4 regions of the Streptomyces sp. NPDC048671 genome follow, and region 4 is predicted to be linked to each of the others. Evidence: riboswitches for the same ligand, from Rfam matches in the RefSeq annotation. Region 4 holds a riboswitch; each other region holds the start of a gene.
What was found. A riboswitch is a leader RNA that binds a small molecule or an ion and turns the genes downstream of it on or off. The one in region 4 is predicted to bind cyclic di-AMP.
Positions count from the first base shown of each region.

Region 1: linked by a shared signal. The riboswitch ahead of ACZ6S6_RS36940 (C40 family peptidase) and the one ahead of ACZ6S6_RS31110 (M23 family metallopeptidase) in region 4 are both predicted to bind cyclic di-AMP.
Region 2: linked by a shared signal. The riboswitch ahead of ACZ6S6_RS28045 (C40 family peptidase) and the one ahead of ACZ6S6_RS31110 (M23 family metallopeptidase) in region 4 are both predicted to bind cyclic di-AMP.
Region 3: linked by a shared signal. The riboswitch ahead of ACZ6S6_RS13820 (transglycosylase family protein) and the one ahead of ACZ6S6_RS31110 (M23 family metallopeptidase) in region 4 are both predicted to bind cyclic di-AMP.

Region 1 is NZ_JBVJHB010000030.1:15,200-19,270, forward strand. It holds gene pcrA (DNA helicase PcrA) at 1-1,717, opposite strand, end outside; cyclic di-AMP (ydaO/yuaA leader) riboswitch at 1,987-2,152, shown strand; gene ACZ6S6_RS36940 (C40 family peptidase) at 2,151-3,320, shown strand; gene ACZ6S6_RS36945 (hypothetical protein) at 3,431-3,784, opposite strand.
Region 2 is NZ_JBVJHB010000015.1:64-4,134, forward strand. It holds gene ACZ6S6_RS28035 (ATP-dependent Clp protease proteolytic subunit) at 174-809, shown strand; gene ACZ6S6_RS28040 (hypothetical protein) at 817-1,125, shown strand; cyclic di-AMP (ydaO/yuaA leader) riboswitch at 1,455-1,627, shown strand; gene ACZ6S6_RS28045 (C40 family peptidase) at 1,631-2,104, shown strand; gene ACZ6S6_RS28050 (LysE family translocator) at 2,139-2,792, opposite strand; gene ACZ6S6_RS28055 (LysR family transcriptional regulator) at 2,866-3,783, shown strand; gene ACZ6S6_RS28060 (ATP-binding protein) at 3,809-4,071, opposite strand, start outside.
Region 3 is NZ_JBVJHB010000006.1:125,499-129,569, reverse strand. It holds partial or broken gene ACZ6S6_RS13830 (hypothetical protein) at 1-129, shown strand, start outside; gene ACZ6S6_RS13825 (transglycosylase family protein) at 235-1,209, shown strand; cyclic di-AMP (ydaO/yuaA leader) riboswitch at 1,522-1,693, shown strand; gene ACZ6S6_RS13820 (transglycosylase family protein) at 1,698-2,426, shown strand; gene eno (phosphopyruvate hydratase) at 2,702-3,988, shown strand.
Region 4 is NZ_JBVJHB010000017.1:175,852-179,922, forward strand. It holds gene ACZ6S6_RS31105 (PP2C family protein-serine/threonine phosphatase) at 77-1,240, shown strand; cyclic di-AMP (ydaO/yuaA leader) riboswitch at 1,528-1,681, shown strand; gene ACZ6S6_RS31110 (M23 family metallopeptidase) at 1,693-2,904, shown strand; gene ACZ6S6_RS31115 (aldo/keto reductase) at 3,089-4,033, shown strand; gene ACZ6S6_RS31120 (PrsW family intramembrane metalloprotease) at 4,048-4,071, opposite strand, start outside.

The DNA.
Region 1 (4,071 bases), on a different contig from region 4:
TCTCGTCCTGCGGGTCGGTGGAGGCCTGGAGCTCGGCGAGGTAGCCGGTCCGCTCCATGACCGCCTCCAGCACCACCGCGGGGCCCGCGCCCGACTCGACGATCGTGCGCAGCTCCTCCATCAGCGTGTTGAACCGCTTGACGGCGTTGGCTGAGCGCGCGGCCATGCCGTACGCCTCGTCGACGCGGCGCAGCGCCTGCGGGAAGGTGATCTTCTCGCGCAGCGACAGGGCGTCGATCATCGCCTCGGCCCGGTCGCCGATGCCGCGCTTGGGCACGTTCAGGATGCGGCGCAGCGGAACCGTGTCCTCGGGGTTGGAGAGGACCCGGAGGTAGGCCAGGACGTCCCGGACCTCCTTGCGCTCGTAGAAGCGCACACCGCCGACGACCTTGTAGGGCAGGCCGACCCGGATGAAGATCTCCTCGAAGACACGGGACTGCGCGTTCGTCCGGTAGAAGATCGCGACGTCGCCGGCCTTGGCGTCGCCCGCGTCGGTCAGCCGGTCGATCTCGTCGGCGACGAACTGCGCCTCGTCGTGCTCGGTGTCCGCGACGTAGCCGGTGATCCGGGCGCCGGAGCCGGCGTTGGTCCAGAGGTTCTTCGGGCGGCGGCTCGCGTTGCGCTCGATGACGGCGTTGGCGGCGGACAGGATCGTCTGGGTGGAGCGGTAGTTCTGTTCCAGCAGGATCGTGGTCGCGTCCGGGTAGTCCTCCTCGAACTGGAGGATGTTGCGGATCGTGGCGCCTCGGAAGGCGTAGATCGACTGGTCCGCGTCACCGACGACGCACAGCTCGCCGGGGGCGTCGGCGGCACCGGCCGGGCCGACCAGTTCCCGTACGAGCGTGTACTGGGCGTGGTTGGTGTCCTGGTACTCGTCGACCAGGACGTGCCGGAACCGGCGGCGGTAGTGCTCGGCGACGTCGGGGAAGGCCTGGAGCAGGTGCACCGTCGTCATGATGATGTCGTCGAAGTCCAGCGCGTTGGCCTCGCGCAGCCGGGACTGGTACATCGCGTAGGCCTGGGCGAGCGTCTTCTCGAAACCGTCCGCGGCCTGGCCGGCGAAGGTCTCCTCGTCGATCAGCTCGTTCTTGAGGTTCGACACCTTCGCCGTGAACGACTTCGGCGGGAAGCGCTTCGGGTCGAGGTCGAGATCGCGGCAGACCAGGGCCATCAGCCGCTTGGAGTCCGCGGCATCGTAGATCGAGAACGAGGACGTGAAGCCGAGCTTCTTCGACTCGCGGCGCAGGATCCGTACGCACGCGCTGTGGAAGGTCATGACCCACATGGCGTTGGCGCGGGGGCCGACGAGCTGCTCGACGCGCTCCTTCATCTCACCGGCGGCCTTGTTGGTGAACGTGATCGCCAGGATCTGGCCGGGGTGCACCCCCCGCTCGGCGAGCAGGTGGGCGATGCGGTGGGTCAGTACCCGGGTCTTGCCCGAACCGGCCCCGGCGACGATGAGCAGCGGGGACCCCGCGTGCACGACGGCGGCGCGCTGCTCGGTGTTCAGCCCGTCGAGCAGCGCGGCGGCGTCGATCACCGGGCGGTGGGCCCCGTCGCGGTAGTACGCGTCGCGGGGCGGCGGGGGCCCGTCGAACACGCCCCCGAAGAGGTCCTCCGGCACCGCTTCGGGTGCGGAGTCCTCGGGGGGCGGCGGGGGCCCTTCCTCCGTGTGCTGGAGGCCGGCCAGGAAACTGTCGTCAAAGAGGCTGCTCATCGCTGTCCGAGTCTAGGCCGCCGCACTGACACCCTGGGCTCACATGGCGAACCGCACACCTCCGCACACCTCCGCGCGGCCACCCAGAGCGATGCCGGACCCACACTGTGTGGACCGATCCCGCGCCTGACCTGCCCGCACCTCGCCCACTTCGCCAAGGTCACGAAAATGTATCGGGCATATCGAACATCAACCTTCACAGCGGCACCATGAGTTGGCTAGCGTGCACGTTCGGGCGGCCCGTACCCCCAGAGGCGAACCACGCCGAGCGGGCGTCCACGCCGAATCCTGGGCTGCCCGTACGGAGTCCGGAACCGGGGACCCACACGCAGCACCGGGGTGAATCGGTCCGAATCCCCCACCAGGACCGTAGGGCAGCCTTCCGTTACGCCCGAACCCGACAGCTAACCCGGTAGGCGGTCCACGGAAGGAGATGCAGGCCTTGGCGTCGCATCGCAAACCGCGCCCCCGGGCGCGCAGCACCAGCCCGGCCATCGGGTTCACGACGGCCGCACTCGCCTCGGTGACCCTGCTGTCCACGCAGAGCGCGCTGGCGGCCCCGGCCCCGAAGCCCGGCATCGAGGACGTCCAGAAGAAGGTCGACGACCTCTACCGACAGGCGGGCACCGCGACCCAGCACTACGACCAGGCGAAAGAGGCGTCCGCCAAGCAGCGCACCAAGGTGGACACGCTGCTGGACGACATCGCCGAGCGCGCCGACAAGCTGAACGACGCCCGCCGGACGCTCGGGAACTACGCCGCCGCCCAATACCGTGACGGGGCGCTCGCGCCGACCGCCACCTTCTTCCTGGCGAACGACCCGCAGTCGTTCTTCGACCAGACCCACCTCATGAACCGGATGGCCGCGAACCAGCAGCAGGCCGTCACTGACTTCCGTACGAAGCAGGCCGAGGCGTCCAAGAAGCGCGCCGAGGCGGTGACGAGCCTGGAGACGCTCACCGCGTCCCAGACCCGGCTGCGCACCAGCAAGCGGAACGTCCAGGACAAGCTGACCGAGGCCCGCACGCTGCTGTCGAAGCTGACCGCCGAGGAGAAGGCACGCCTCGCCGAGCTGGAGCAGAAGAAGAAGGACGAGGCCGAGCGCAAGGCGGCGGAGCTGGCGAAGAAGCAGGCCGCCGCGAAGGCCGAGGCCGACCGCAAGGCCAAGGAGTCCGGGAGCGGGAGCGGGACCGGCACGGGCACCGGGAGCGGTTCGGGCGCCGGGACGGGTTCCGGTTCGGACAGCAGCGCCACGACGAAGGCCGAGAAGGTCCTCGCGTTCGCCAGGGCCCAGATCGGCAAGCCGTACGTCTGGGGAGCGACCGGCCCGTCCTCGTACGACTGCTCGGGGCTCACCCAGGCGGCCTGGAAGGCGGCGGGGGTCAGCATTCCGCGGACCACCTGGGACCAGGTGAACGTGGGCACCCGGATCGCGACGGCGGATCTGCGGCCCGGGGACCTGGTCTTCTTCTACGACGACATCAGCCACGTCGGCATCTACAAGGGCGACGGCATGATGATCCACGCGCCGAAGCCGGGGGCGAACGTGCGCGAGGAGTCGATCTACTACATGCCGATCTACGGGAGCGTGCGGCCCGGTTAGGGGCGTTGCGGTACGGCGGGTGGCCCCTGCGGCAGCGGCCACCGCCGGCCGCTGCCCGGCCGCTGCCCGGCCCGGCCCGGTCAGGTCAGGTCAGGTCAGGTCAGGTCAGGTCAGGTCCAGAGCGTGGCGATGAAGATGTTGACGACCGTCAGTCCGCCCACCGCCGCGAAGAGGCCCTTCTCGACCTTCTCCTCGTCCCGCTTGACGTAGACGAGCCCGAGGATGACGACCAGGATCAGCAGCTTGATGCCGATCTTGACGTTGTTCACGGGGTGGTCGTCGGCCTGGTCGAGCCCGACCAGGGCGATACCGGTGACCAGCATGGTCAGCGCGCCGTGCAGCATCCCCGGCACGAAGCGCGCGGTTCCCGCCCCCATCGCCTTCATCTGGGTGAGGAAGCCCCCCAGCAGGGCGGCGATTCCGATGATGTGCAGGGCGACGAAGACATCAATGAGTACACGCATGGTTCCGCACCTTAGCCCTGGCCGTATCAGCCTTCCGCAGCCAGGTGAGGCTTACTGGACGCTTGACTGACGAATGCACCAATTGCCTGACTCTGGTGCAATTTTTCCGGTCATCCAGCAACAACACCACGCCAAATTCGGGCAATAGGCGTCATTACGACTCCTGCCCGTGCCCCGGGTTTAGCGTCCCTACCAGGTGACCGGATCACCGCCGCTCCGCACCCGGACGGCACCGTCCGGTCGCCCCGCCGAGAGATCCGGCGGCGGGCCGCTCCCCCTGTTGGTGA
Region 2 (4,071 bases), on a different contig from region 4:
CCTGCAAGAACGTACTAAATCACCGGCATTGCTCTGACCTGGTCCTTTTAGTGGATCACCAGATTACGTCGCTCTCCCATCACAAACTTCTGTACGTCCTGTACATTTCTCGCAGAAGCGTGCGCAGGGCGCCCTCACGGACCCCTGCGCGCCCCGGAGGAGAGGTCTTCGCCATGCACCGCCCCGCCGCCCGCTACGTACTGCCCGAGTTCACCGAGCGCACGTCCCAGGGGACCCGCACGCTCGACCCGTACTCCAAGCTCCTGGCCGAACGGGTCGTCTTCCTGGGCACACCGGTCGACGACGTCGCGGCCAACGACCTGGTCGCCCAGTTCATGTACCTGGAACACAACGAACCCGACCGGCCCATCCAGCTCTACATCAACTCCCCCGGCGGCTCGTTCGGGGCCATGACCGCCGTCTACGACACGATGGAGTTCCTCACCTGCGAGGTGGAGACCTTCTGCCTCGGCCAGGCGGGCGCCGCAGCGGCCGTACTGCTGGCCGCGGGAGCCCCGGGCCGGCGGCACGCGCTGCCCGGCGCACGGGTCGTGCTGCAGCAGCCGGAACTCGCCGAACCGGTGCAGGGGCAGCCGTCCGATCTGGAGATCGAGGCCCGGGAACTGGCCAGGATGCGCGAGACGCTGACGAGCATGCTGGTCCGCCACACCGGCCGCTCCGCCGAACAGGTCACCGCCGACACCGAGCGCGATCTCATCCTCGACGCCGAGGGCGCCAAGACCTATGGGCTGATCGACCACATCGTGCGGAGCCGGGGGCCCGCGCTGCCGCCGCCCGCCGCGCGGTGAACCCCCGATGCAGCCACCGGAGTTCCCGCCGCTGCCCGCCCTGACCCGCGCGGAGGGCGAGTTCATCGACCGCTATCTGCAAGTCGTCGACCAGGTGGGCCGGACCAATCCGGCCCGCGCCGACGACACCTACCGGGCCCTGCGCGCCGCGCAGGCACTCGCCTCGCACGCGGCGGCGCTGCGGGACGCGCTCACGTTGATGCACGAGCGGGGTGAAGCCCGGATCCACTCCACCACGTTGACGCGGGCGCTACGGGTACTGGACGGCGAGCGCCGCGCCGGGCGGGTCACCGTGCCGCCGGCCCAGACGAGTTGATCAACTCCCTTGCGCCGACACGCCCGACGGGTGGACCGAATTATCTCGCTCGTTCGGCGTAGGTGATACCTCGCACGAGGGACAGCTCAACTTGCGCTTCCGAGATGGACTATGGGTGAAATCTCCCCTTCCGCCGCTGGTACGGCACCGGCGGGGGAGGTCCACCGACTCCACGAATGGCCCTCTGTCCACCCGAACGGGCCAGCCGTGACGAGCCTCACATATCACCGTTTCACCTCGGAAATCCGGCGTTCGGTGAGTCAAGATCCCTGGGACGACAAGCCCCCGCCACCGCGGCGGGGCGGTCCGGGCGGACGCCGAGTCCTGCCGCTGTCCGGATGCCTGGTCGACAGGAGTGGATCGGCAGGAGTGGAGGACCCGAGCACAACGGGCCGACCGGACCTCCGGTTGTCCCTCGGGGTGAAGCCGCCTTGTGCGGCCGGGCAACTTCGCCAGCCCGAACCCGACAGGTCATCCTTCACAGGCGGCTGACGAAGGGTTGCGCATGAGTGCGCAGGTTCATGTCCCGTCTCTGCTCGGCCGGGCCGCCACGGCCTCGGCCATGACTCTCGCCGCCGTCGGCGGCACGCTGTTCGTCCCCGGCGCCGTGACCGACGCCCAGGCCGCGACTCATTCGATGAAGGCGCTCAACATCGCCGCGTCGAAGAAGGGATCGCCGTACCGGTGGGGCGCAAGCGGCCCCAGCCGTTTCGACTGTTCGGGGCTGACGCTGTACTCGTTCAAGAAGGCGGGCAAGAAGCTCCCGCGCACGGCCCAGCAGCAGTACAACAAGACCCGCCACATCTCGGCCTCGAAGCGGCAACGCGGCGATCTGGTCTTCTTCCACTCCGGCCGCAGCGTCTTCCACGTGGGCATCTACGCGGGCAGCGGCAAGATCTGGCACTCGCCGAAGACCGGCGCCGTGGTGCGGCTGGAGAAGATCTGGACGAAGAGCGTCTACTACGGGCGGGTCAGCTGACGCCGCCGCCCCGCCACCGGATCCACACCTGAGATCAGTGCAGCAGGGTGCCGGTCACCAGCACCGCCCCGAGTGCGGTGAGCGCCACGCCGCTGCCGCCCTCGATCGCGCGGGCGGTGCGCGGCCGGCGCAGCCACCGGCCCAGGCGGTCCACCAGGAGCGCCACGGCCGGAAACCAGATCAGCGCGAGCAGCACGACGATCGCGGCGAGCAGCAGTGTCCTGGGCAGCGGGTGGGCCCCGGCGGGGACGAACTGCGGAAGCAGGCTGAGGAAGAGCACCGGCGCCTTGGGGTTAAGGGCGTTGGTCAGAAAGCCCTGGCGCAGTGCGCGTCGGGTCCCGATGGCGGCCTGCCCGCCGTCCGGCCGGTCCACCGCGGCTTCGGCGGCGTGCGCCCGCCCGTCGCGGCGCCGGGCGGCGCGCAGCGCGCTGACGCCCAGGTAGAGCACGTACGCCCCGCCTAGGAGCTGAACCGTACGGAACAGCACCGGCACCGCCACCAGCACGGCGGCCAGTCCGGCGACGGCGAGCGCGGTGTGGACGAGCAGGCCCCCGGCGACGCCGAGCGCGGTCGCCACCCCCGCCGACCGCGAGGCGAGAGCGTTGCGTACGACGACGGTGAAATCCGCTCCGGGCAGCGCGACCATGGCGGCGGCGACTCCGAGGAAGGCGGTCAGTTGGGCGTCCATGGGCTCCACATTGGACCCGAACGGCCTTTAGCATGTACTTGCAATCTTGTGGGTCTGCCAAAAGGAATGCTTAATGTACGACCCGACGCGGCTCGCGGCGCTGGTGGCGGTCGCCGAGGCCGGTTCGATCACCAGGGCCGCCGCCCGCCTGGGCTACACCGCCCCCGCGCTCTCCCAGCAGCTCGCCAAGCTGGAGCGGGAGGCCGGTGCCGCGCTGCTGGTCCGGCACCACCGGGGCGCCCGTCTCACCGCCGCGGGCGAGCTGCTCGCCGGCCGGGCCCGGCGGGTCCTGGACGAGATGGACCAGGCCCGCCACGAGCTGGCCCGACTGGCCGGGCTCTCCGGCGGGCGCCTGCGCGTCGGCACCTTCACCACGGCCGGCATCCATCTGCTGCCTCCCGTGCTGAGTGCCTTCCGCCGGGCGCACCCGGATGTGGAGCTGGTCGTCACGGAGTACGAGCCGCCGGGCGGGGTCGCGGCGGTGGCGGCGGGCGAGGTCGATCTCGCGCTGACGCACGCGTACGAACCGGCCGCCGCGACGCCGCTGCCCTCGGGCGTCAGTGCCGAGCCCCTGCTGGTCGAGGAACTGGTGCTGATCACCGCCGTCGGGCAGGTCCTGGCCGACGGCAGCGGGCGGCTTCCGGTGACGGATCTGGCGGGCCGGCCGCTGATCAGCAGCGCGCCCACGCATCCGCCGCGCCGCGGGGTGGAGAACGCGCTGGCCGAGGCGGGCGCTCTGCCCGCGGTGGTCTGCGAGTCGCCGGGCTACGCGCTGGTGTGCGCCCTGGTCAGCGCGGGCATCGGGATCGCGGTGGTTCCCGAGATGGTCGCGGCGATGTCACCGACGCCGCTGTCCGTGCGGAGGCTGGAGCCCGCCGCGTTCCGCCGGACGATCTCGGTGGTGCACCGCGGTGACCGGTCGAGCGCCGCGGCGGCGACCCTGCGGGCCCTGTTGCGCAGCGGATTCGGCCGGGCCGCCGCGCCGCAGTGACCCGGACCGCGGGGCACGGGTCCGGTCAGCCCTGGACGGGGACGTTCCAGGGGAGGGCGATCCAGACGGTCTTGCCGCCCTCGGCGGTGGGTGTGACGGTCAGCCGGCCACCGTACTCCTTGGCCAGGGAGCGGATGATCACCATGCCGCGCCCATTGTCCTGCTGGACGGCGGCGGGCAGCCGCTGGGGCCAGCGGGGGTGACTGTCCGTCACCCCGAGGTACAGCTGCTCCTCGCGCTCCAGCCGTAGATCCACGGTGAAGGTGGGCGACTGGCCGAACGTGTGCT
Region 3 (4,071 bases), on a different contig from region 4:
CGGCTTGCGGTGGAACCTGCCGATTTGCGCTGGCGTGGCGGGCTCATCATGCGCGGACTGCGCACGCTTCCGGTGGAGTTCACCCCCGGGCCCGTCCTCAGCGAAGGTGACACTCTGTCAACTCTGTGACTTTTACGTGATCTCCGCTGCATCGACTTGTGACACACGTTCGTGTCCCGCTAGGTTCACCGTTCGACTCACCAGTCACTCGTCAGTCACACGGAAGGCATCCCCATGGGCTCCGCGAACGGCAGACACCGTCGCCCTCGGCAGGCACCCGCGATCCTCGTCGCCGCAGGCGTGACCGGCTCGGCCATTGCCATCCCGCTGCTCGGCGCGGCAGGCGCGCACGCCGCCGACGCCTCGACCTGGGACCGGGTGGCGGAGTGCGAGAGCGGCGGCATGTGGAGTGCCGACCTCAGCAACGGCTACTACGGCGGCCTGCAGTTCTCGCAGGAGGTCTGGAAGTCCTACGGCGGCGAGTCCTACGCCCCGCGCGCGGACCTCGCCAGCCGCTCGCAGCAGATCGCCGTGGCGGAGAAGGTCCTGGACGACCAGGGGGCGAAGGCGTGGCCCAGTTGCGCGGTCATCTCCGGCCTCGCCGTGGACGGGTCCCTGCCGGGCGTCGATCCGGGCAGTACTCAGTCCGCCGACCCGGCCGAGAGCGCGGATCCGGCCGCGAGTGCCGATCCGTCAGAGAGCGCCGACCCGTCGGGCGACGCGTCCAAGGACGCGTCCAAGGGCGCGACGAAGACCCCGTCGGACGACGCCACGGCCGACACCGCTGACAAGGACCGTACGCCGGACGCCTCGGCCTCCCCGTCCGCCACGCCCTCGGCATCCGGCTCCTCCGGCGCGACCGACCCCTCGGGCGCCCCGGACGCTCCGGATGCCCCCGACGGGTCCTCCTCGGACGGGGAGACGGGCGGCAGGCACCGCGGCACGCCGGCCCCGGAGGGGGCCGGCGGCGACCGGGACGGAGGGCGGCACGCCTCGCGAGGTGAAGGTGACGCACGCGACAAGGGTGCACCGGCTGCTGACGGTACGTACACCGTCCGGCCGGGCGACAACCTCTGGGCGATTGCTGACGCACAGAAGCTGCCCGGCGGCTGGACCGAGCTGTACGAGGCCAACAAGGTGACGGTCGGTTCCGACCCGGACCTCATCCTTCCTGGCCAGAGCCTCGATCTCGGCGTGAAGGCCGGATGAGAACGGCCGCGGAAACGGTCTGATCAACAGCTGAAAACACCCAGAATTCAGGGTACTTAAGAGGCCTATGTCCCACTTTTGACTAAGTGAGACATGGGTCTCTTCGTGTGAACTGGCATGTCTTGTCCGGGAGCTCCCTCCGCATCCGTCCCGACCTGCGCAAACATATGTTTTTCAGATGCAAGTAAGAGCTGTTTATCCGGTATGTCCTTCTTTGAATGTGGGGGTTGGGTGTGTTTACGGTCGGAACCGCTCGCACCGCGGGCCCCGTCGATCGTCACGCCGAATCCTGCCGTCGGTCGAAGGGAACAGACGCGTAAAGCGCCGTAGGCAGGAGCGGGGGACCCAGGTAAGTGCCGGGCCCGATCGTCGCAAGACGCATCAGGACCGGCTTGGGGTTAAGTCGTGCGCTAGGACGTGCGACCGGGCAACTCACTTGGCCCGAACCCGACAGCTCACCTCGTAGGCGTCGGTGAGGAGAAGTCTCGATGCTGCTGAACAGCAAGGGCAACAAGCACCGCCGCCCGTCCAAGGCCGTCCGTTTCGCCACGCTCGCCGGTGTGACCGGTGCCGCGATCGCCGTGCCGCTGATGGGTGCCACCGGCGCCTCCGCGGCCTCCGTCTCCACGTGGGACGCGGTCGCCCAGTGCGAGTCCGGCGGCAACTGGTCCATCAACACCGGCAACGGCTACTACGGCGGTCTGCAGTTCTCGCAGTCCAGCTGGGCCGCCGCCGGCGGTACGCAGTACGCGGCCCGCGCCGACCTGGCCAGCAAGTCCCAGCAGATCGCTGTGGCCGAGAAGCTCCTCGACATGCAGGGACCGGGCGCCTGGGCCTGCGCCGGTGCCGGCAACCTGAGCAACGACGGTGTCGACCCGGGCGTCGACACCGGCTCCAAGACCGAGACCGCTCCGAAGCAGGAGTCGGCTCCGGCCCAGCAGGCCGAGCCGAAGAAGGCCGAGCGCACCGAGGCCCCCGCCACCAACCGCTCGGACCGCCCCGAGGCCGGGCAGAAGAAGACCGTCACCACCCCGACCGGCGAGAAGGTCAAGAAGGGTGACGGCGAGTACAAGGTCGTCACCGGCGACTCGCTGAGCCAGATCGCGGCCGACCACGACGTCAAGGGCGGCTGGGAGAAGCTGTTCGAGCTGAACAAGGACATCGTCAAGGACGCCGACATGATCTTCCCGGGTCAGCAGCTCCACCTGGTGAAGTAGTTCGGCACTCTCCTCGCCGAGCGCCCCGGCCCGGCCGCACCTCCCCCCGTGCGGCCGGGCCGGGGCTCACCGCTTTCCCGTGTTGATTGTTCAACTGTTGTAGTTACTGGCCAGTAAATTTCTGGCCGTTTGCCCTGCTGTGCCCGCTCTTGGGTCCTTTTTCGTCCCAGGGGACGGGCGCGCGGCCGACTGAGACGGCCGGGCCGGTTAGGCTCTTGTCGCAAGGCCAAAGTGACCCTGCACAACCAGCGTCATATCCCAGAAGGAGATGCCTCGTGCCGTCCATCGACGTCGTCGTAGCCCGGGAAATCCTCGACTCCCGGGGCAACCCCACGGTCGAGGTCGAGGTTGGCCTCGACGACGGCAGCACGGGTCGTGCTGCCGTTCCGTCCGGAGCCTCCACCGGTGCGTTCGAGGCCATTGAGCTTCGCGACGGTGACCCCAACCGCTACCACGGGAAGGGCGTCGAGAAGGCGGTCCTGGCCGTGATCGAGCAGATCGGCCCGGAGCTCGTCGGCTACGACGCGACCGAGCAGCGGCTGATCGACCAGGCCATGTTCGACCTGGACGCCACCGAGAACAAGGGCTCGCTCGGCGCCAACGCCATCCTCGGCGTCTCGCTCGCCGTCGCCCACGCCGCGTCCGAGGCCTCGGACCTGCCGCTGTTCCGCTACCTCGGTGGCCCGAACGCGCACCTGCTGCCCGTCCCGATGATGAACATCCTCAACGGTGGGTCGCACGCCGACTCCAACGTGGACATCCAGGAGTTCATGATCGCCCCGATCGGCGCGGAGTCCTTCTCCGAGGCCCTGCGCTGGGGCGCCGAGGTCTACCACACGCTGAAGAAGGTCCTGAAGACCAAGGGCCTGTCCACCGGTCTCGGTGACGAGGGCGGCTTCGCGCCGAACCTGGAGTCCAACCGCGCCGCGCTCGACCTCATCCTTGAGGCGATCAAGGAAGCCGGCTACGCCCCGGGCAAGGACATCGCGCTCGCGCTCGACGTCGCCGCGTCCGAGTTCTACAAGGACGGCAAGTACGAGTTCGAGGGCAAGTCCCGCTCGGCCGCCGAGATGACCGAGTACTACGAGGAGCTCGTCGACGCGTACCCGCTGGTCTCCATCGAGGACCCGCTGTACGAGGACGACTGGGCCGGCTGGAAGGTCATCACCGACAAGCTCGGCGCCAAGGTGCAGATCGTCGGCGACGACCTCTTCGTCACCAACCCGGAGCGCCTGGCCCGCGGCATCGAGGAGGGCTCCGCCAACGCCCTGCTTGTCAAGGTCAACCAGATCGGTTCGCTGACCGAGACCCTGGACGCCGTCGAGCTGGCCCAGCGCAACGGCTTCAAGTGCATGATGTCGCACCGTTCCGGCGAGACCGAGGACGTCACCATCGCCGACCTCGCGGTCGCCGTGAACTGCGGCCAGATCAAGACCGGCGCCCCGGCCCGCTCGGACCGTGTCGCCAAGTACAACCAGCTGCTGCGCATCGAGGAGATCCTCGACGACGCCGCGGTGTACGCGGGCCGCTCGGCGTTCCCCCGGTTCCGCTCCGCGAACTGACGAACCCGGCAGGGGCTGACCCGTACGGCAGGACTGACCCGTACGGCAGGGTCCGGCAAGCCCGACGGGGTCCAGCGCCCCGG
Region 4 (4,071 bases):
GACCGCGCTCCGGGAAGTCTGGGGGCGGTGCGCGGTACCGTCCGCGGCCCTGAGCGCACCGGGCAGGAGAGCACAGGTGGGGAAGCGGGAGCAGCGGCGAGGGAGGCGGGCCGACCAGATCCGGAACCGCCGGTTCGTCCGGGCTCTGCCTGGCCTGATGATCATCGGCGCGTTGGTGTTCGACTTCTTCACCCCGGCCGCCTTCACCGCTGTCCCGCTCTTCGCCGCGGCCCCGCTGATCGCCGCGCCGTTCTTCTCGCTGGCGGGCACCATCCGTGTCGGAGCCGCCGCGTTGGTGGCCATAGCGGCGCTGCGGCTCTACCGCGGCGCCCTGTTCCAGGTCGTGCCGTCCATCGAGCTCCTCACGGTCCTCACCGTCTCCGCCCTCGCGGTCTTCATCAACGGCGTCGTGCGGCGCAGCAACGAGCAGCTGGCCTCCGCGCGGGTCATCGCGGAGACCGCCATGCGCGCGGTGCTGCCGACGCCGTCCGACCGGATCGGCGGACTGTACGTGGCCGCGCGGTACGAGGCGGCGCAGGCGGACGAGTTCGTCGGCGGTGACCTGTTCTCGGTCACGGACACCCCGTACGGGGTGCGGCTGGTGGTCGGGGACGTGCGCGGCAAAGGCCTGGACGCGGTCGAGGCGGTGGCGGTGATCATCGGCGCGTTCCGGGAGGCTGCCGAGCAGGAGCGGTCGCTGGAGGGGGTGGCTCAGCGGCTGGAGCGTGCGCTGGCGCGGGAATCGAGCAGACGCGGCGGCCTCGACGCGGTCGAGGGGTTCATCACCGCCGTCCTGGCCGAGATCCCGCCGGGTTCGACCCGGGTGCGGATCGTCAACCGCGGCCACCCCGAACCGCTGCTGCTGCACTCGGACGGGGTGCTGGAGGTGCTGCTGCCCACGCTGCCCGCGCTGCCCCTGGGGATGGACCTGGGCGTGTGGCCGGACCGTTCCGACGAGTGGGAGCTGCCCGCCGGGGCGACGCTCCTCCTGTACACGGACGGCCTCTCCGAGGCCCGTGACGCCGACGGGGTCTTCTACGACCCCGCCGAGCGGCTGCGCGGACGGATCTTCCCGGGTCCCGAGGAACTGCTGTCGACGCTGACCGATGACGTACGGCTGCACACCGGTGGGGTGACGACCGACGACATGGCGCTGCTCGCGGTCGTGCGCCCCACCGAGGGCCAGCCGGAGCGGCGCACGACCGTGAGGATCGTGGGTCTGGGGGGCGGCGCCGGGTGAAGGTGAAGGGGCGGACGGGGGAGAGGGTGAGCAGAGGTGAGGGAGAGGCCGCGGCCGATGCCACCGTGCGTAACCGTAAGGAACCCCTCCGCATAACATTTGACGCAACGTCAGAAAACGGATAACGATTGAGGGGCGATCAACTCGCCCGATTCCACCCGGTTGTGCCCCGTAAGTCCAGGCCAATGGCGCGAATGATCAGCTGGAACAGCTTGGAATCGGACCCGTGTGTCTATTAACGTTCGATAACGCAGCGCGGTTGTCCCAGCCGCCGTCAGAGGCGGCACCGTGCGCGAGCGCCGAATTCCGCAAGGGAACCGGGGAACCACCTACATGGGGTGAATCGGGCATCTCTGTCTTGTCGCGAGACGGAGGAACCCGTAGGAGACCTTCCTGCTCCGAACCCGTCAGCTAACCCGGTAGGCGAGAAGGAAGGAAAGGAGTGCGCCCCAGTGGCGTCCAACAAGCCTGCCCCCGAAGCCCCCTCCCGGTTCGTACCCGAACACGGAAATGACTTCGGAACCGGGCCCGGTGCCGTCTACGGCACCCACCACGGCACCACGTACGGCACCGCATACGGCACCCACCACGGAACCGCTTACGGGACCGAGCACGGAACCGCTTACGGAACCGATCGGGGCAGCGAGTTCGGCAACGGCTTCCCGGCCGACGAGACCGAGTCCGACAAGGCGTGGGAGGAATGGAATCCCACCGAGGAGTCCGTCCGCCCCGTACGCGGCAAGCACCGCGTCGCCAAGCAGCGCAATGGTCTCGCCCGTAGCTCCACCGTTCTCGGCGTCGGTGTCATCGCGGCCGTCGGCGCGGGCGGCATGGCCTCCGCGCAGAGCAAGCCGCCGGTTTCCATCTCTCTTCCCGACGCCATCTCGGACAAGCTCCCCGAGGCCAAGTCCCTGCCGGGCGTCGGCGCACTGTTCTCCAGTGGGTCCGAGGCGGAGCAGGCCGGGGCCGAGACCGCTTCCGCCCCGCTGACGACGGCCGGCATCACCACCACCGAGGCCGAGCAGGGCACGACGGACGCCGGCGAGGCGCTCCGCGCCCGCATCCTCCAGCAGGCCGAGCAGCAGCAGGACTCCGCCGACGCGGAGGCCAAGGCGGCCGAGGAGAAGGCCGCCGCGGAGAAGGCGGCAGCCGAGGCGAAGAAGCAGCAGGACGCCGCGGAGGCCAAGGTCGCCGCCGCGAAGAAGAAGGCGGAGGCGGAGGCGAAGAAGAAGGCCGAGGCCGCGCGGCTCGCCAAGCTCGCCGCCAGCTACGCCATCCCCACCTCCTCGTACACGATCACCTCGACCTTCGGCGAAGCCGGTTCGATGTGGTCCTCCGGCTACCACACGGGCCTCGACTTCGCGGCGCCGACCGGTACCCCGATCAAGGCCATCCACAGCGGCACCGTCAAGTCGGCCGGCTGGTCCGGTGCTTACGGCTACCGCACGGTCCTGGAGCTTGAGGACGGTACGGAGCTGTGGTTCTGCCACCAGTCCTCGATCGGTGTCGGCGTCGGCCAGAAGGTCACCACCGGGGACACCATCGGGCGCGTCGGCGCGACCGGCAATGTGACCGGCCCGCACCTTCACCTTGAGGTCCACACCCCGGACGGCACCGGGATCGACCCGATGACCTGGCTGCGTGCCCGGGGCCTGACGGTCTGAGCAGGCTGCCGCTGAACCCCGGCAGTCCTGACGCTCACCCCCCGACGTCGGGACTGCCGGTCCGCCGCTGCATCCGTATCCGTGTCCGTATCCCTGTCCGTGTCCGTGTCCGTATCCGTGTTCGTAGCTGTACACGGCACGGAATATCGGAATAGCGGAGGCGGTGGAACGAGTTGTTCCATCCATGACTTCTCTCCGCAAGCTCGGTTCGTCCAGCCTTCAGGTCTTCCCGCTCTCCCTCGGCGGCAACGTATTCGGCTGGACGGCCGACGAGGCGCAGTCCTTCGCCGTGCTCGACGCGTACGCGGCGGCAGGCGGCAACTTCATCGACACCGCGGACTCGTACTCCTCCTGGGTCCCCGGCAACGAGGGCGGCGAGTCGGAGACCCTCATCGGCAAGTGGTTCGCGGCGCGGGGCAACCGTTCCGACATCGTCCTGGCCACCAAGGTCGGCTCCCACCCCTCGTACAAGGGGCTCTCCCCCACCACCGTCAAGGCCGCGGCCGAGGAGTCGCTGCGCCGGCTCGGTACCGACCACATCGACCTCTACTACACGCACTTCGACGACGAGACGGTCCCGGTCGAGGAGATCATCACCGCCCTCGACCAGCTGGTGAAGGACGGCAAGGTCCGTGAGATCGCCGCCTCCAACATCGCCCCGGAGCGGCTCCGCGCCTCGCTGGACTTCTCCGAGCGCGAGGGACTGGCCCGTTACGTGGCCCTGCAGCCGCACTACAACCTCGTTTCCAGGGACACCTACGAGGGCGAGCTCCAGGACATCGCTGCCGGCGCCGGGCTCGCCGCCGTCCCGTACTACGCCCTCGCCTCCGGCTTCCTCACCGGCAAGTACCGCCCCGGTACGACCGTGGACAGCGCGCGCGCCGGAACGGCGGGCCGGCACCTGGAGTCGGAGCGCGGACAGAAGGTCCTCGCCGCGCTCGACAAGGTGGCGCAGGAGCGGAACGCCGAGATCGCGACCGTGGCCCTGGCCTGGCTGGCGGCCCAGCCGACCGTCGCCGCCCCGATCGCCTCCGCCCGTACGGTCGAGCAGCTGCCCGCGCTGGTGGCCGTCGCCGATCTGCGGCTCACGGACCAGGAGCTGACCGAGCTCACCGAGGCATCCGCCTAGAACCGTCCCACGACCTAGGTGTACTGATCCGGGTATTG